DNA from 4 places in the Aeribacillus sp. SP014 genome. Region 2 is predicted to be linked to each of the others. Evidence: predicted binding sites of a transcription regulator. Region 2 holds the regulator's gene; each other region holds the start of a gene.
What was found. The regulator Rex, encoded in region 2, represses fermentation and respiration genes when NADH is low (regulators of the CRP and FNR family bind a similar motif). The targets are predictions, from matches to a motif close to TTGTGAAATATTTCACAA.
Positions count from the first base shown of each region.

Region 1: the regulator Rex is predicted to act here: its motif matches at 2,703-2,720, upstream of ACVIJU_RS02965 (AtpZ/AtpI family protein).
Region 3: the regulator Rex is predicted to act here: its motif matches at 2,410-2,427, upstream of ACVIJU_RS02725 (cytochrome c oxidase subunit 2A).
Region 4: the regulator Rex is predicted to act here: its motif matches at 1,067-1,084, upstream of ACVIJU_RS10360 (DUF2249 domain-containing protein).

Region 1 is NZ_JBSRXI010000001.1:575,254-580,076, forward strand. Features, by position in the region: gene upp (uracil phosphoribosyltransferase) at 1-254, shown strand, start outside; gene ACVIJU_RS02960 (S8 family serine peptidase) at 430-2,676, shown strand; gene ACVIJU_RS02965 (AtpZ/AtpI family protein) at 2,859-3,086, shown strand; gene ACVIJU_RS02970 (ATP synthase subunit I) at 3,089-3,472, shown strand; gene atpB (F0F1 ATP synthase subunit A) at 3,479-4,189, shown strand; gene atpE (F0F1 ATP synthase subunit C) at 4,259-4,471, shown strand; gene atpF (F0F1 ATP synthase subunit B) at 4,754-4,823, shown strand, end outside.
Region 2 is NZ_JBSRXI010000001.1:3,916,312-3,921,134, forward strand. Features, by position in the region: gene groL (chaperonin GroEL) at 1-58, opposite strand, end outside; gene groES (co-chaperone GroES) at 112-396, opposite strand; gene ACVIJU_RS19090 (CPBP family intramembrane glutamic endopeptidase) at 645-1,376, shown strand; gene ACVIJU_RS19095 (YdiK family protein) at 1,381-1,584, shown strand; gene tatC (twin-arginine translocase subunit TatC) at 1,677-2,423, opposite strand; gene ACVIJU_RS19105 (twin-arginine translocase TatA/TatE family subunit) at 2,446-2,619, opposite strand; gene ACVIJU_RS19110 (redox-sensing transcriptional repressor Rex) at 2,634-3,275, opposite strand; gene ACVIJU_RS19115 (ABC-F family ATP-binding cassette domain-containing protein) at 3,587-4,823, shown strand, end outside.
Region 3 is NZ_JBSRXI010000001.1:527,179-532,001, forward strand. Features, by position in the region: gene speE (polyamine aminopropyltransferase) at 444-1,292, opposite strand; gene ACVIJU_RS02715 (YwdI family protein) at 1,443-1,748, shown strand; gene ACVIJU_RS02720 (DUF423 domain-containing protein) at 1,829-2,200, shown strand; gene ACVIJU_RS02725 (cytochrome c oxidase subunit 2A) at 2,486-2,641, shown strand; gene ACVIJU_RS02730 (cytochrome c oxidase subunit II) at 2,657-3,130, shown strand; gene ACVIJU_RS02735 (b(o/a)3-type cytochrome-c oxidase subunit 1) at 3,127-4,767, shown strand.
Region 4 is NZ_JBSRXI010000001.1:2,127,771-2,132,593, forward strand. Features, by position in the region: partial or broken gene moaA (GTP 3',8-cyclase MoaA) at 1-74, opposite strand, end outside; partial or broken gene ACVIJU_RS10355 (helix-turn-helix domain-containing protein) at 498-626, shown strand; gene ACVIJU_RS10360 (DUF2249 domain-containing protein) at 1,146-1,379, shown strand; gene ACVIJU_RS10365 (DUF2249 domain-containing protein) at 1,384-1,611, shown strand; gene ACVIJU_RS10370 (hypothetical protein) at 1,598-2,845, shown strand; gene ACVIJU_RS10375 (metal-sulfur cluster assembly factor) at 2,891-3,193, shown strand; gene ACVIJU_RS10380 (hypothetical protein) at 3,660-3,782, opposite strand; partial or broken gene ACVIJU_RS10385 (TIGR04053 family radical SAM/SPASM domain-containing protein) at 3,972-4,823, opposite strand, start outside.

The DNA.
Region 1 (4,823 bases), 3.3 Mb from region 2:
ATTTCATCGTTGTTGACCCAATGCTGGCTACCGGCGGTTCAGCAGTTGAAGCAATAGAGTGTCTAAAAAAACGCGGTGCAAAAAATATCCGTTTCATGTGTCTAGTAGCTGCTCCTGAAGGGGTAAAAGCAATGGAAGAAGCTCATCCAGATGTCGATATTTACATTGCCGCTCTTGATGAGAAATTAAACGACCATGGCTATATCGTACCAGGTTTAGGAGATGCAGGAGACCGTTTATTTGGTACAAAATAACAGGAGAGGGCGAAGTGAAGTGCCCTCTCTTTCTTTTTAACATAGTATGAAAAATTCATTAATATAAGGAGCAGCATATTCCCGCTCCATCAATTTCTCACTTTTCCCTTAAAACGACTTTTTTCATGCAATAAACTGATGTTCATAGCGAACAATAAGTGCTGAGGTGATAGAAATGGGAAACCCTTCAGTGCGAATTTGTTTGCTTTTTGTCTTCATTTTCCACGTTTTTGATGTAACTGCTTTTGCAAAGACCTTCCCCGAACATCCACAAATCCCTGAAGAGAATGCTGATGAACAAGTCACAATGATCATTGTTTTGTCAGATCAGAACCTTTCAAAAATAAAAGAGTTGATTCAAAAAAAATATCCGGAAATAAACATTTGCTGGGAATATAAAAAAACGTTTACCGGGTTTTCCGTAAAAGGGAAAAAAAGAGACCTAGATCAGCTAGTAAAAGAGCCTTACATTGAACATGCAGAGCCTGTAACGACTTTTCAAGCAACGGTTGAAGAAAGTGTTCCTTTTATAGGCGGCATCGATGCACGCGGCTATTTTGACGCGAAGGATGAAAGATTGACGGGAAAAGGAGTGAAAGTAGCTGTTATAGATACGGGGATCGACTACAACCACCGAGATTTACAAAAAAATTATCAAGGCGGATTTGATTTTGTAGATCTAGACAAAGACCCAATGGAAACAGTCGCGAAAGACAATTCGAGGACAATTCACGGCACTCACGTAGCAGGAATTATAGCCGCAAATGGAAAATTGAAAGGGGTTGCTCCGGATGCCTCCATCATTGCCTATAGAGCGCTTGGCCCTCATGGATACGGGACGACAGACCAAGTTATTGCAGCGATTGAAAAATCGATTGAGGATCAGGTAGATATCGTAAATCTTTCTCTTGGCAATGATGTGAACGGCCCGGATTATCCGACAAGCCTGGCGTTAAACCGAGCCGTTGAAGAGGGGATAACTGCAGTTGTATCAAGCGGAAACTCTGGTCCTAACATTTGGACCGTCGGTTCGCCTGGCACTGCAAGCAAAGCAATTTCCGTCGGCGCATCGACACCGCCGCTTGACGTAAAGTATTTAACCCTTTCAGGATTTCAAAAGAAAATACCAGCTGAATCTTTGTTCAATTCTGCCCCTTGGACAACAATTAGAGGACGAATAGAATATGCAGGCTTAGGGGAGAAAAAAGACTTTAAACCTTCTGTTAAAGGAAAAATAGCCTTGGTGAAGCGCGGGGAAATCACGTTTGCCGAAAAAGCGAAAAATGCAAAATCAGCCGGAGCCCAAGCGTTGATTATTTACAACAACATGAAAGGAAGATTTACCGGCAATTTAGAAGAAAAATTGGACTTTCCTGTTGTCTCCATCTCAAAGGAAGATGGCGAATGGCTGCTGAAACAATTGAATGAAAAATCGTTCATCAAAACAACCATTCAGATAGAACAAGATCGCCTCGCACCCTTTTCATCAAAAGGGCCGGTAACAGTCACATGGGAAGTGAAGCCCGATCTTGTCGCGCCTGGTGTAGCAATTGACAGCACAATACCTAAAGGGTATATGTCTCTTCAAGGAACAAGCATGGCTGCTCCGCATATAGCAGGTGCAGCGGCATTGATCAAACAAAAGCATCCAGATTGGTCGCCGGAACAAATAAAAGCAGCTATGATGAATACTGCTAAACCGCTTTATGATCAAAATGGAAGGCTGTACAAGGTGTTTGAGCAGGGGGCGGGAAGAATCGATATTTTATCGGCTGTTCAGACAAGAGCTCTCATTTATCCGGCATCTCTATCATTCGGTCAATTTCACAAAAATATCGGCAGGAAAAAGAAAGAGATCACGTTAACTCTTGAAAATCTCTCCGATCAAGAAAAAACGTTTGTTTTTTCTAAACCGCATTATCAAAAAGGGGTTCAATGGCAGCTCCCTATTTCCGTAAAGGTTCCTGCTAACGGGAAAAGAGAAGTATCCGTCTCGATTGATGTTGCACCAAAATCATTGAGGGAAGGATTGTATGACGGGACACTTGTTGTGACAGCCGGCAGCCAGACAATCCGCCTTCCATATTTATTCGTTGTTGGCGAACCGAATTATCCAAAAATCATGGGATTTGAATTTGGGCTTGCCGATCAAGGGAATATGTACCATTATGAGCTTTATTTGCCGCAAGGGGCGGATGAATTCGGGATTGCCCTGTATGATCCGGACACTTTAACATTCAAAGGCTTTTTAGACTGGCAAAGAAATATTCCGGGAGGTTTGTTGAAAAGAGACATTTCCGGGCAATTTAAGGACATTCCAAACGGCGTTTACAAAGCGCTTATTTTTGCAAAAAAAGACGGGGAAGAAAGCAGCTATGAAACGACAATCATTTTAGATAAAAAAATATTAAAAAGTCAATAGAAACACCAAAAATATTTGTGAACAAATTGTGATATTATTAACAAATAGCTCAACTTTTGACGTGAAACAGATTGACATTGATTGGTGCCTATTGTATGCTAAACGGGGTGGGATGATAAGGTTTTCAACAGCCTTTTAACATAATGAAAATAAGGTAATTTTATATTGTGAGGACATACCCAATGCGGCAAAAAGAGCACCATCCGCTCCGAGCATACGCTTTAATGACCGCCATTCTTTCCTATTTGGCAGGGTCAGTGCTCGTTGGGATTTTTGCAGGAAGATGGCTTGATCGACATTTGCATACAGAACCCGTTTTTTTGATCATCGGTCTTCTAATTGGACTGGCTGCGGGAATAATTGCGATGCTGAGATTAGTCCAACATTTTTTTCAGGAGAATGAACGGTAACTATGGATCGTATAGAAAAATTGTTTGTGCGCAGCAAAAAATATTTGCTGTTTTTGCTTGCCATCTATGTGTTAGCGTGGGGGTTTACTCCTTATCAAGATATTTTCCTCGGTCTTGCCCTTGGTACAAGCTTTAGCCTCTATAATTTATGGATACTAGTGCGTAAATCAAAGCAAATACAGCAAGCAATTGAAGAAGGCCGTACAGCACGTTCGCTTGGAACGGTTTCAAGGATGGCAGCCGCAGGATTGGCGGTATTAATCGCACTTAAATTCCCTGAACATTTCCATTTAATTAGCGTGGTTATTGGTTTAATGACAATCTATATTGTCATTATGATAGATTCTATTCTATACATTTGCGGACAAGCTTGGGAAGAGAGGTGAATTTTGTTGGGTCACGAAGCGCCGATAGTAAAATTATTAGGGCTTGAATTTAATTTGTCCAATATTTTAATGATTCTTGTATCTAGCGCAATTGTATTTATCATCGCCGTATTGTCGACCCGCTCTTTGGCAATGAAGCCAACGGGTATGCAAAACTTTTTGGAATGGGTCATGGATTTTGTGAAAAACATTATTAACAGCACGATGGACTGGCAGACAGGAGGCCGATTCCTTACTTTAGGAATGACGCTCATCATGTACATTTTTGTTTCCAATATGCTTGGTCTACCATTCGCTATCGTTGTTGACCATGAGCTTTGGTGGAAATCGCCTACGGCTGATCCTACCATAACGCTGACACTGGCCATTTTAGTCGTCGGTTTATCGCATTATTACGGGATTAAATTAAAGGGCTTTTCCGCCTATGGAAGCGACTTTTTCAAGCCACTGCCGTTTTTGTTCCCGCTTAAAATTATTGAAGAGTTTGCAAACACGTTGACGCTTGGTCTTCGTCTTTACGGTAACATCTATGCTGGGGAAATTTTGCTAGGTCTGCTTGTCAGCTTGGCAACTAGCGGAGCATTCGGCTTCATCGGGGCAATTATTCCGATGATGGCGTGGCAGGCATTCAGTATTTTTGTAGGTGCAATCCAAGCTTTTATCTTTACAATGTTAACAATGGTTTATATGGCGCATAAAGTTAGCCATGACCATTAAAAATAAATGACTTCATCATAATTTTTGTGTAAAAAATTATTTTTAAACAAATAAAGGAGGACTTTATTCATGAATTTATTAGCAGCTGCAATTGCAATTGGTTTAGCGGCACTTGGTGCTGGTATTGGTAACGGACTTATCGTATCTCGTACAGTAGAAGGTATTGCTCGTCAACCTGAGGCGCGCGGTATGCTTCAAACTACTATGTTTATCGGGGTTGCGTTGGTTGAGGCGATTCCGATTATCGCGGTTGTTATTGCATTTATGGCTTTTGGTGCGTAATTTGAAAATTTCAAAAGAGCCTTGCCCAGATTGGTGTTGAAAAAGGCTTTTTAGAAATCGGCATGCAATCAATTTGCGTGAAGTCCGAATCGAAAGGACAGCAAGTGAAAAAGAGGAAATGGCGAAGTTATTTAAGCATCTTCGCCATTCCTTTATGTTGTGAATGGTAACAGAGTCCCAATATAGCCGGTAGTTGGAAAACGGAAGTTTTGAAGGGAGTGAAACGAAGCCGTGTTAACAGTTGAATTTGCCCTCGGAGCTGGAGGCTTCGCAGCAGGAGATATGCTCGTTCAGCTCGTTGTATTTTTAGTTTTGTTAGCATTGCTCAAAAAATATGCTTTTGGTCCGCTTA
Region 2 (4,823 bases):
CCACACCACGCAGCATTGCACGACGTGCTTCTTCACTGAATTTAATTTCTTTTGCCATGTTGCGAAAACCTCCTCAAAATTTAAATTGTCTATGATATTGGGCTGTCTCTATTAGCCGATCACAGCCAAAATGTCGCTTTCACGCAAAATTAAGTATTCTTTGCCGTCATATTTTACTTCTGTGCCGGCGTATTTTGAGAAGATAATGCGATCGCCAACAGCAACTTCAACTGCAACACGTTCACCGCTGTCTAATACACGACCAGTACCAACTGCTACTACTTTACCTTCTTGAGGTTTTTCTTTAGCTGTGTCAGGCAATACGATGCCGCTTGCTGTTTTTTCTTCTGTTTCAACAAGTTCAATTACAACGCGATCACCTAATGGCTTTAACAAGGGAAACAACCTCCTCAAATATCTTTTGAGATTTTCAAAATTTATTCCTTATTCATTATTAGCACTCATTGCTATCGAGTGCTAACACCAATTATTATATTAAAGAAACCTCCTCTATTTTTCAAGTCTCTTTTAAAAAAATTTTAACATCCTCCATTAAGTGCTTCCCTTGTCAAAATTGTTTTTCTTTCTTAAAACCATTGTGTGTTAAAATAGTCATATGAATCTTTTATAAAGGAGAACTATTCGTGAAAAAGCAATATTGGTGGATCATCATTACGTACATCATTATGCAGCTCTCATCCTATATTGGAGTTCCCCTTTTTTATGAACTGGGTGTTGGCGTCGATGAAAATCTCAATGCAGGACTTTTTCAAGCGCAAGCATATTGGTCGATTACAAGTTTTACTGCTGCGTTTGTCATTATTTTATTTCTCCTTCGTCATGAACGAAAAAATAATGTCCGGATTGAAAAAGCTTCTTTCGGCGAATCTGCCATATGGGCTGTTTTCGGAGTTTTTTTAGCTTTTTTCATTCAAACAATCGTTGGCAATATTGAAATATATGTACTTAAAGTTAATCCGATGTCGGAAAATACTCAAGTTATTATGGATTTAATTGAAGCAACGCCTTATTTGATTATTGTCACATCAATAATAGGACCGATTCTTGAAGAAATTATCTTCCGAAAAATTATTTTCGGGGTGATTTATCAAAAAACGAATTTTTGGATCGGCGCGCTTGTCAGTTCGCTATTGTTCGGCATCGTGCATGGGGAGCCTGAACTTTTATTGCGTTATACAGCAATGGGATTTACGTTCGCTTTTTTATATTATAAAACAAAACGCATATTAGTCCCTATTTTTGCCCATACAATGATGAATACAATCGTAGTCATCATTCAAACAATTTATCATGATGAGATTGAAAACATGATGAAGCAAATGGAACAAATACAAATCATTATTGGAGGCAGCTAAGATTATGAATTTTCATCCCGTTTCCATGGGACTCTTCTATTTTATCATGGGAGTTCTATTTACATATTTAGCAATTCATCATGCTGAAAATGGTATGTGGACAGCTACAAATATGATTTTAATGATTTTAGCCACGTTTGATTTTGCTGTTTCCATCCGCATGTTCACTTTCTCATATAAAATTCGGAAAGCAAAAAACAACCGATGAGGTGTAATGATATTATCCCTCTTGTGTAGACAGTAGGAAAAAAGCCTATACTGTCTACTTGACAGGGATATGTTTATAACAGCCCATCGGTTTTACTTTTGATCTGATTCTTTTATTTGAGAAGACTGTGCTTTTTTGTAAGCAAATCTTGAAACAATGATACTTATTTCATACAAAATGAATAGCGGAATCGTGACCATTAAATGCGACACAATTTCAGGCGGCGTAATGATCGCTGCGATAACAAGCAATACAAAATACGCATATTTTCTAACCTTTACCAAAAACGCCGGATTGATGATCCCGAGTCTTGTTAAAAACATTATGACAACGGGAAGCTGAAACAACAGTCCGAAAGGCAATGTTAACTGCAGCAGGAAACGAAAGTATTCATTTATTCCTATCATTTGTTGAATGTTTAAATCATTGGAAAGCCGCCCCATAAAATCGATGACAAAAGGAAACAAAATAAAATAAGAGAAGCTTATACCTAAAAGAAATAAAGCAACCGACAACGGTATATAGCTTAATGTGACCCGCCTTTCTTTTTCATACAGTCCTGGGCTGATAAACGCCCAAAGCTGGTACAATAAAACAGGGAAAGTTAGAATTAAAGCAATAATAAATGTAAACTGCATATAAACGATCAATGGATCTGCAGGACGAAAAGCATTTAAGGCGAATTGCTTCGCTTCATCAGTTTGCTGTAAAAAAACAATAATTGGCTTCGCTATGAAAAAGCCAGTAATCATAGCAACGAAAAAGAAAACGACTACAATAATCAGCCGTTTTCTAAGCTCCGCTATATGCTCCAACACGGACATTTTTTTTTCGCTCATCATTATTCATCCATTCTTCTTGCTATTCATTTTTCTTGTTTTCTTCATCATCGTCTGCTAAGCCCTTCGTGGCACTTTTAAACTCCTTTAATGATTCTCCTATAGCTTTTCCAAGCTCAGGAAGTTTTTTCGGCCCGAAAACAAGCAGAGCTGCAAATACAATCAACAGCAAGCTTCCAATTCCAATTGTTGGCATTTAATATCGCTCCTTCAATCTTCATTCGAATAATGTTTTAAAAAATATGCAAGAGCCTGAAGTTCAACAGATAGATCGATATGATGAATCCGAATTTTATCCGGAACATTTAAGCGAGCCGGCGTAAAATTTAAAATGCCTTTTATGCCTTTTTCCACTAACCGATCCGTTATTCCTTGAGCGGCGGTTGCCGGGACCGTTAATATCGCAACAGGCACATCATCAGGCAATTCACTTTCTAGCTGATCCAAATGATAAATTGGAACTCCACCAATTTTCATTCCTACTTTTCGTTTATTAATGTCAAATGCAATAACAATTTGTGTGTTGTTATTTTTTGTAAAATTGTAATTTAAAAAAGCTGTTCCCAAATTTCCGACGCCAATGAGGGCAACTTTGGTCAACTCATCTTGGTCAAGCGTCTTTCTAAAAAATGATAACAAATAATTGACATTATATCCATAACCTTTTTTGCCCAGCGCTCCGAAATATGAAAAGTCCCTTCTAATTGTCGCAGAATCTACTTTTACTGCTTCACTCAGTTCTTGAGAGGAAACACGTTGTTTTCCCGAGGCATGTAAATTTTGCAAAAACCGATAATATAGAGGTAATCTTTTTGCAGTTGCTTGCGGTATCTTAGATTGATCTTGATTCAATGCTCATCCCTCGCAATCCAAAACAACCTGACTAATTTTGTTTTTAACTATGTTTTCTAGCAAGCGGCTGCTCGCCTGTATGAAACAATATCAGACTGATAACGCTTCCATCCTGATCTTCTTCTCCGTCTACATTTCTTTTTATTTGTTTTTTCTCTAAACTCTCCTTATATAAAAACTATACACTATTTTTTTATTCGTGTCTTTTGAACGATTGTTACAATTTCTTGTCCTTTTGTTCATCAGGTCAGTTGCCTGCAGTCAAATATATAGGCTACACTTATTCTAGCAAAGATTGAGGTGAACTATGGATGATTTTATTGCAGTTAAACAAAATCACAAAATATTATGGTGCTGACCTTATTTTATCGAATATTAAGCTGGAAATCCAAACAGGAGATAAAATCGCCGTTGTAGGCCGCAATGGAGCCGGAAAATCAACATTATTGAAAATCATTGCCGGTGAAATGCCCTTTGATTCTGGTGAAATTGTGAAGCCAAAAGATTTAACAATCGGCTATCTGGCACAAAACACAGGATTAGAATCAACTAAGTCGATATGGGATGAAATGCTAACCGTTTTTGAAGAGCTGCGGAACATCGAAGCTGAGCTGCGAAATATTGAACAAAAAATGGCAGCTATCTCCTCAGCTGGAGATTCTCATGCTTTGCAAAGCTTAATGAAGGAATATGATTCACTCCAACATTTATATAAAGAAAATGGCGGATATCAATATGAGGCGGATATCCGTTCTGTGCTGCATGGATTAGGGTTTGCTGATTACGACTATTCAACTAAAATTTCGGTTTTGAGCGGAGGACAAAAAACCCGGTTAGCACTCGGAAAGCTCCTGTTGAAAAAACCGGATCTGCTCATACTCGACGAGCCGACAAACCATCTCGACATGGAAACATTAAACTGGCTCGAACAATATTTACAGCATTATAATGGAGCGGTTCTAATTGTTTCCCATGACCGGTACTTTTTAGATCGCGTTGTCAACACTGTTTATGAAATATCACGAACAGTTTGTACGAAGTATGTTGGGAATTACAGCGCTTATTTAAAACAAAAAGCGGAAGCGTACGAAAGGGAATTAAAACAATTTGAAAAACAGCAAGAAGAAATCGCGCGGATGAAAGATTTTATTCAACGAAACTTAGCAAGAGCATCGACAACGAAACGTGCGCAAAGCAGAAGGAAAATGCTTGAGAAAATGGAAATACTGGACAGGCCCGCTGGGGACGAGAAGTCAGCCAGCTTTTCCTTCGAAATCGAAAAGCAAAGCGGCAATGACGTGTTAAAAGCCATTGATTTGTCCCTTTCCTACGATCAAAAAACTCCGATCGTGAAAAATATTAACTTTTCGATCAACAGGAAGGACTCAATTGCCTTAATAGGGCCAAACGGAGTTGGAAAATCTACCTTATTAAAAACGATCATCAACCGCTTAAAGCCGCTGAGCGGAAAAATTCAGTTTGGATCTAATGTCCAAATCGGATATTATGACCAGGAACAAGCGGATTTGTCTTCATCTAAACGGGTTT
Region 3 (4,823 bases), 3.4 Mb from region 2:
TTTCATCAAGTTATCAAAATACCATTTGATGATTGGCATCCCATTTATTTGTAAACTGTTTGAAAAATAAGCAACATATCATATTTTAGACTTTCTGATAAAGTCGCTAAATGAAGTAAGTGGAGAAAACAGCTCGTTTTTCTTCATTGGCTTTTGTATTTTTGAAAGTAGCTGGCGAATACCAGCATAGGCGAATTCCCAGTTGCAAAAGAGATTTTATCTAAGTGAGAGGTGCTTTACCATCGCCTCTCACTTTTTGCGTTTCTTTAAGCAAATTCTCGTCTTTGTCTGATTGCAATATAATTATGTACTTTATTTTGCAGCACACAGTTCTTTCTTTATTGTTCGTTTGACGCTTGCATTTTTACTAGAAAGTATGTTTTTTTGTCAAAACAAATAGAGGCCCAAAAAGCCAACTTTCAATGACTTTTGGGCCAGCTCCATTATTTCAATGCTTGCTGCAAAAACTCAGGAAGCTTAAAGCACCCTTCGAGAATAGCTTGATTTACATATTTTGTATCTTTCGAAAAATTGTCCGACTTTACATCTTCATATTTTTTCGATCCGATTGTAAAGCTCCATAGTCCTCCCGGATATGTAGGAACAACAGCTGTGTATAGTTTTGTAATCGGGAATAAAGATTGAATATGGCTATAAGACCGTTTTAAAACATCCAAGTGGAAAACAGGCGATTGACTTTGGCATACCATGAGGCCATCGTCTTTTAACGCTTTATATAGGTTGGTATAAAAATCTTTTGAAAACAGCTGTTCTGCCGGTCCAATCGGGTCAGAAGAGTCAACAATGATCACATCGTATTCATTTTGTTTGTTTTCTACATATTTCACGCCGTCAATAAATAAGAAATTTACGCGCGGGTCGCTTAAGTTTCCTGACACTTCAGGCAGATGCTCCTTGCATGCGGAAACGACAAGCTCGTCAATTTCCACCATATCGATTTCCTTCACTGAATCATATTTGCATACTTCTCTGGCAACACCGCAGTCTCCGCCGCCGATGATCAGCACTTTTTCCGGATTTGGGTGGAGATTGAGCGGGATATGGGAAATCATTTCATTATATATATGCCCATCAATAGAAGTGGTTTGCACAACTCCATCTAGCACTAGCATGCGGCCAAAATCATATGAATCCAATACCATAACATGTTGAAAAGGGGATTGCTTTGAAAAAAGCACTTCTTTGATTCTATAGCTGATTTTTAAATTTTCTCTTTCATCTTCTGTTAACCATAAATCGCCGTTTATTGTTTGCAAATATTGATTGTCCATCTGCAGGCCCTCCTTGTGCTCAAAAATTCCTTACTTATTGTAACAAGTTTGTTATGAAAAGTGAATGAAGCAGACAAGTTTGTCAATAAGGAAAAAATCAAATATGATAAAAAAGCAAGATCATTATCTTTCAATAAGGAGCGATAGGAGTTGAATATACCGGTCTCAAGCATAATAGGAAAAATGGAGGAGGAACTGAAAAAGGCAAAGGCAGCAGGAACACCTCATGATCTAAAAGCCCGGCTTCTTGTCATCCGTTCTTTATGTGATGTTATTTTGGATCAACAAGAGGAAAATTATGATTTTTCAGCTATTCAAGAGCCAAAAAGCGAAAGTGAAATAACTCCATTAGAGCTGGAAAAAATGATCGGAAATGCAAACAGCAAAACGCTGACAATGAAAGAACGTTTGTTGGTCGAAGACGATGCAAATGGAGAATCTATTTTTGATTTCTAACAAAATCTTGTCATCTGTAAAATCTTCATTTAAAAAAAACGGACGATAAGGTAAGATGAAGGGAAAAAGGGGTGAAGATGATGAAAATATTTTTCATTCTTGGAGCCGTCGGTGCTTTTTTGTCTGTAGCTTTAGGAGCATTCGGCGCCCATGGTTTGGAAGGGAAAATTCCGCAAAAATATTTGGAGACATGGCAAACAGGTGTACAATATCAAATGTTCCATTCGATAGGCCTTTTTGTCACGGCTCTGTTTTTGCAGCAGCATCCGCAGGCAGGCTATGCAAATTGGGCCGGGTGGCTGATGCTCATCGGTATTCTCCTGTTTTCCGGAAGCCTGTATATATTAAGTGTGACGCAGATCAAAGTGTTAGGTGCAATTACGCCGCTTGGAGGCATTTCATTTTTAATTGCATGGGTTCTTCTTGCTGTTGCTGCAGTTAAATATATGTAAATATAAACGTCTGTCTACTATATCGGGACAGGCGTTTTTTGTGCAAAGAAATGAAAGGGTGACCTTCTTAACCGATTCAAAGGTCATAGCCAGAGCTTTATCCAAAAATGTGTCCCGTTCATTTTGGCTCCTAGCTTCCTAATGATAGAAGATTCAGTGTGAATGCAATGTTTTTTTGTTCAACATACTGTCAAAAAGTACTATGGAAAATGTGATTTTTTTCACAGATTGACTAACGTAAGCTAAACTACAATTTTTTTAAAAGAAGAAAAGGTGGTGTTATGGGTGGCAAAAGAATTCATCTCCGATAAAAAAGAGCAGGAAATTGCTCAAAAGAAAGAATATTCGTTATTTGGCACTTTTTTATCCGTTCTTATGCTGGCTCTTTTTTTAATACTTTCTTGGTTTGGAGTTTACTACTTATTTATTCAACGATTATAAAGGAGGGGGATCATCTTGCATTTGCACAGACTTGAAAAGGTTTGGCTATTAATAGGTATAGGTACGCTTGTGATGTTTTTAACAATCGTGGGCATCAGTGCATTTGCACAAGGTCATCATCCGCCGAGTGATCTGACCACATTGGATCCGCAAAAAGTAGACACGACAGAGCCGTTTAATCAACCAGGCTTAAAGAAAATTGGAGACAACGAATACGAACTTGTTATAGTTTCTCAAGCTTTTGCCTTTATGCCGAATGACATAAAAATACCGGAGGGAGCAAAAGTTCATATTATCGTGACAAGCAAAGATGTTGTTCATGGCCTTGAAATCGTTGGCACAAATGTAAACATGATGGTGACCCCGGGACATGTGAATTCGCTTACACATACATTTCATAAACCCGGCAGCTATTTAATAATTTGCAACGAATATTGCGGTACTGGGCACCAAATGATGAGCACGAAAATTGAGGTGACAAAAGCATGAAAAATACAGCGCTTCACCCAAACGATGGAAAGCTGGCGCTCGCCCATATTGCAGTTGGTTATATTGCATTGTTTTTAGGAGCGATTGCCGGGTTATTGCAGGCTTTTGTTAGAAGCGGAACGCTTGAGCTTCCGGCAGGGATCGGATATTATCAGCTTTTGACTGCTCATGGCGTTTTGTTGGCACTTGTTTTTACAACATTTTTTATCATTGGTTTTTTATATGCTTCCATGAGTCGGACGACAGGTGATTTAACTCCGTTTGCCAAAAAGTCGGCTTGGATCGGCTTTTGGCTTATGACGATTGGAACAGCGATTACAACGGTTATGATCTTATTAAATAAAGCGACCGTTCTATACACTTTTTATGCACCACTTAAAGCATCGCCATGGTTTTATATCGGTCTGACGCTTGTTGTAGTCGGCAGCTGGGTAAGCGGAGCTGGCATGTTTAGCCAATACGCTGTCTGGAAAAAGAAAAATGAAGGAAAGCCGTCTCCTCTATTAAGCTTTATGGCAGTTGCCACAATGATTTTATGGATCATAGCAACATTGGGCGTAGCAGTAACGGTATTATTCCAGTTTATTCCTTGGTCCTTCGGGTTAGTCGATAAAATCAATGTGCTGTTAAGCAGAACACTTTTTTGGTATTTCGGCCATCCATTAGTGTATTTCTGGTTATTGCCTGCCTATATGTGCTGGTACGTCATCATTCCAAAAATAATAGGCGGGAAAATTTTCAGCGATTCGCTTGCAAGACTGGCGTTTGTACTGTTTGTTCTTTTTTCCATCCCAGTCGGCTTCCATCATCAAATACTAGAGTCTGGGATCACTCCGTTTTGGAAGTTTTTGCAAATTGTGTTGACGTTTATGGTCATTGTTCCATCTTTAATGACAGCTTTCGCTTTGTTTGCAACATTTGAAATAAGCGGAAGAGAAAAAGGGGCCAGCGGACTGTTTGGCTGGGTGAAAAAGCTTCCGTGGACAGATGTTCGCTTTTTTGCACCGTTTATGGGAATGCTCGTTTTTATTCCTGGCGGAGCAGGCGGAATCATTAATGCAAGTAACCAAATGAACCAAGTCGTTCATAACACTTTATGGGTAACAGGACATTTCCATTTAACAGTGGCCACCACTGTAGCGTTGACGTTTTTTGGTATTTCCTATTGGTTGGTTCCTCATTTAACAGGCAGAACGTTAACACCGCGATTAAATAAATTAGGGATCATTCAAACCGTTTTCTGGTGCATCGGTATGTTCCTAATGTCAGGAGCCATGCATACAGTTGGTCTGTTTGGAGCTCCTCGGCGGACCGCTTATACAACATATGGAGACCATCCGCAGGCGTTGGAATGGATGTCTTATCAAACTATCATGGCGGTTGGCGGAGCCATCTTATTCGTTGCCATTTTGATGATTCTTTATATTGTTATAAATTTGGCAGTGGCTGCTCCAAAAGGAACGGAAGAATTTCCAGTTGGTGAAGTTCATGAAGATGCGGAAAAAACGCCATTGCTTCTAGAAAATTGGAAAATTTGGATCGGTCTGTCTGTTGTGCTAATTGTAATCGCTTATACAGTACCGGTCATCGATATCATTGAAAATGCACCAAGTTCACCGGGATTTAAATTCTGGTAGAAGAAACTGGGCGTGGAATTTTCACGCCCGGTTTTTTTTATTGCTATGGATGCGGA
Region 4 (4,823 bases), 1.8 Mb from region 2:
CAGAATACACAACGAAAATTCCATCGGTCTGTCACCGAAATGCGCAAATTCAATAAAGGGCGGTTAATTGATATCGCAACATCTTCCTCTCCTTATACATTCATTCTTCATATGTTACAGACAAGATAAACAATAGAATGAGATCTCTGTCACATAAATTCGAATGATCATAAAAGGTTAAATTAATTGTAAAAAAAATTTTCTGAAAAAGAAACCTATTTGGAATACATTTTACCAATTTATCATTTTTTTATGGCTAACATGATGGGGCTCTATACAATGAATTGAGAAAGCAAAATAGATACACAAAAAATATTTTACGATTTCGGCAAATGGACAATGTACCAATGCTTGGCGACTTGATGGAAAGAATGGTTATTATATTAGAAAACCGTTCATCCATCAACAGGATCTTCTTAGCTTTTTCCATTTCGGGTCACTTGTCGAGAAGCCGTCCAGACTCGAAAAAACTCAAAGTTGATTGAAAAAAAGATACTATCGAGAAACAACTGATAGAAAAAACATTAAAGAAAACCGCCGGCAACAAATCCGAAACTTCCTGAGAATTAGGGATTTCACGAGTTACACTTTACAATAAGATGAAAAAATACCAGCTACCTAAATAGATGAACAACTTCTCAATCGTTTTCAAAAATGGCATTAACTTGTTTTACGCCCCGCTTTTTCTTCTAGCACACTTTTCAGGCAACCATCTTTTTGATGTCAATGACATACTTTCAATGTTAGAATGATCTTTTTGCAATAGCGCTTTGTCCGGGTTAGACGTATTTTTCGCACAATGGCCGCTGACCATATTAGCAAAGAAATAAATTTCCCTACATGCCATCAGCTGTTTCCGCTTTAAAAACACACACTCTCCTTTCTATTTCAAGCAAAACAATATCCTTAGCGAAATGGTACCGATCTTTCATTGAAAACTGAAACATTTTCTAACAAGCAGTTCAATTGATGTTGCAACATCTTCCCTTCCCTCAATTGGAAGGATATATGCCAATACGGCATCACGAATCAATTATTCATAAACTTTTCAAAAGTGATGCCGATGAAGTGAAGCAAATCACAAATTGCGGGAATTGTTTTTACTATGATGAACATTGATAAAAAAGATGGAAAGGAGAATATGGATGGGAAAAACTGTTGAATTAGATGTTCGCGAAGATTTAAAGAAGAAATTAGAGCCGTTTCAAAAAATCATGGCGGCCATTCAGCCTCTTGCACAAGGAGATGTATTTATTTTACACGCTCCGTTTAAACCCGTTCCGCTTTTTCCTATCATGAAGAAAAAAGGGTTTTCTTATCAAGCGGAAAAAATAGAGGATAAACATTGGAAAATTACCTTTGTTAAAACGGAGGAATGAAAAAATGATACTGGATAATCGCGGCTTAGAGCCCCCACAACCGATGATGCGGACTTTAACGGCATTAGCAAAATTAAAAAAAGGAGAAGCGTTGAAAATTATTAATGACCGCCGCCCGATGTTTTTATTTGAACAGCTTGACGATCTCGGTTATACCTATCAAACGCAAAAGCGCAGTGATGGAAGCTATGAAATAACGATTGAAAAGAAGGATGACGATGATGACGGCTAATCATACTTATGAAACGAATATTCGAATCCCTTTTTCGTTTATTATTTTTGGCTTGCTGGCGTTTTTCCTTTCTCAAATTCTTTTATTTCTGTCAACTCGTCAGCTTTCAACCGGAGAAATGCGCCTTCCTGTCGTATTGTCAGCTGTCCATTTATTAGTGATTGGCTTTGCTTTAATGACAGCCATGGGGGCCATGTATCAGCTTGTTCCAGTCGTGTTTTTAACCCCGATATGGAATGAATCATTCGCTTTTATCCAAATGGTCGTCACGTCATTAGGAATACTATCTTTTAGCATCAGCCTGGCCTTTAATATTCAAATGGCTATATTTTCAGGCTTGCTTCTTACTTGCGGGATTGTAATGTTTTTATGGCAGATGTTCATGACATTAAAAAAACAGAAGAAAAGAACGGTCATCACTTTATTTGTTGGTACCGCCCTCATTTGTTTGCTCCTAACGATCGGGCTCGGATTGACGCTTGCCTACCATTTTTGGAGCGGCAGACAATTAATCGATCATGATTTGATTTTCAAAGCCCATATATTGCTGGGATTTTCCGGCTGGTTTACACTTCTTATCTTCGGATTTTCTTACAAAATGGTTCCGATGTTTTCATTGGCGCATCATTTTTCAATGAACACAGCCCGATATGTCTACATTTTTTATATAAGCGGTCTTGTGTTAACTTTCATCAGTTTTATAACGGCAAATGACCGGTTGTTATCAGCAGGGCTTCAATTGCTGGCTGTCGGATATGGGTTATTTGCATACCATATGTTTGCCATTTTAAAGAAAAGGATGAAGAAAAAACTGGATAAACCTTTTCTGTTTGCTCTTTTGGCCATTGTTGTTGGAGTCATCCTGCATATAGCGGCGGCCGGTTTTTCTTTTGAAAGTGAAATCCATTCCCGCATCTTTTCCATCATCATCTACTGTTATCTGTTCGGCTGGATTGTATTAAGCATCATTGGCTACTTATATAAAATTGTTCCTTTTCTATGGTGGACACACCGGTATAGCAAAAAAATCGGCAAAGAAGCGGTGCCGACTTTGAAACAAATGATAAATGAAAAATGGATTGTGATGGAATGCTGTTTATTTGTTGCGAGTCTTATCGGCATGATCGCTGCTCTTGCCTCTTCAAGTACTGGTCTATTTTATCTTGCTCAAGGAGGAATGGTGCTGTTTTCTGGATTATTTGCCTGTACGATTGGCTCCGTATTGCTGAAATAAAAAAATGAGGGAACGGTTTACTGAAATATAAAGGGTGATGTTACAATGGAAATAAAAGCAAAGATCTTGGAAAAACTGCAAAACGTTTTAGATCCTGAATTGGGAATTAATGTTGTTGATTTAGGACTGATCTATAAGATTGAAGTAAAAGACGGAACTGCATTCATTTTAATGACATTGACTACACCCGGCTGTCCGTTGCACGACTCAATAGCAGGCGGTGTGAAACGCGCGTTGCGTGATATTGAAGGCATTCAAGACGTAAATGTCCAAATCACTTGGAATCCGCCTTGGTCCCCTGATAGAATGAGCGAAAAAGCATTAAGGCAGCTAGGGTTCCTTTCCTAAACGTTTTTCAAAGACTGTTCCTTTCCTGAAAGGGACAGCTTTTTTTATGAAAGAAGTCCCAATTATTTTGGTGTTTTTGGCTCTTCTTCCAGCTCCCAAACAAATGGCATCACATTTAAAATTTTCGTTTAATCGTTTCACAGCCCCCAAAAAAATCCCCTTCCAGGAAAATCTTTTTACAAATGCTGTCTTCCTGCAGGGAATAATCGCTGTTCCTTGTTTTTCCGGAGGTGTCAACCAGGAAAAAAATGTAACTGAAATTGCAAATGACGTTTCGTCCATTCCAATGAAAAAGCTCAAAATATCGTCATTCCGTAAGAATTGGCAAAACTGACGCCAACTATGGGACAATTAAAAATAATAAAAGCAAAGAATACATTTACCGTCGGCCATACCGGTCAGTAAATTCCGAGTGGAATTCGCATGACAGAACCTTGCAAGACGGGTTGGCAACTTAGATGCTTTTTTATGTTGCTGTCAGGTTATAAATATCTTGGAACGTACTTGCTAACGGAGATAAAATTCGCCATACGGCAAATGCAAATGTCATGGCTAAAGTGGTGACTGGCAGTAATGCTTTTTGTTTCACCAAAATCCCCCTCCTAAACAGATGAATGGTGCCATCATCTGTACCATAAAAATAGGCGGGGAATGTTTGTGAACTTTATCATATAATTATTGATTGCCAAATAATTGTTAAAATTTCACCTCAACAAAAATGTTTTTCCGATTTTTGCCCATTCAATCAAATTGAAAAACCGCTTGCGTTTCCAACGGTTTAAACTTCCCGTTTTTGGCGAAGCGCTTTAGGAATGTATACACAATAAGGCTCACTTTCCAAATAGTCGCCTGTCACAGCATACGCTCTTGAGCGTGAGCCTCCGCAAACAAAACGAAATTCGCAAACACCGCATTTTCCTTTATAAAGATTTGGATTGCGCAATTTTTGAAATATTGGTGAAGTTCTGTAAATATCGGCCAGTGGTGTTTGTCTTACATTTCCCGCTTTGATCGGAAGCAATCCGCTCGGGTAAACATCGCCAATATGGGAAATAAACACAAAACCGTTGCCATCATTTACTCCCTTCGGAGCACGGCCGAGTCCGTCCACTTCCCCTGTAGCCCCTTTAAACAAAATATCTTCATAATGGATTTCTTTTCCATCTATTTGCTGTTCACGCATTTTGGCTTGCAAGACAACACGACGGTAATGTTGTCCGGCAGTCGTTTTAATATCAAATGGTACACGTTTGCTCTTTTCATATAACCAACGAAAAACTTGTTCATGTTGGGCGGGAGAAATCATATCCGATTGTTTTCCTCTTCCAGTTGGTACGAGGAAAAAAAACGCTCCAAAGAACGCAATCAAGTTTTTCAACAAAATCCGCCATTTCTTCAAGAACATGAACATTGTAGCGTGATACAACCGTATTAATTTGAACAGGAATCTTAAATTCATGCAAATATTTGATTCCTTGCATCGTTAAATCGAAGGAACCTTTTGTGCCGCGAAAATGATCATGAATTTCCGCATTCGGGCCGTCCAAACTAAATGCCCAACGGGAAAGCCCGATATCTTTTGCCCTCTGCATCACTTCTTTTGTTACATTTGGAGTTGCACTCGGCGTGA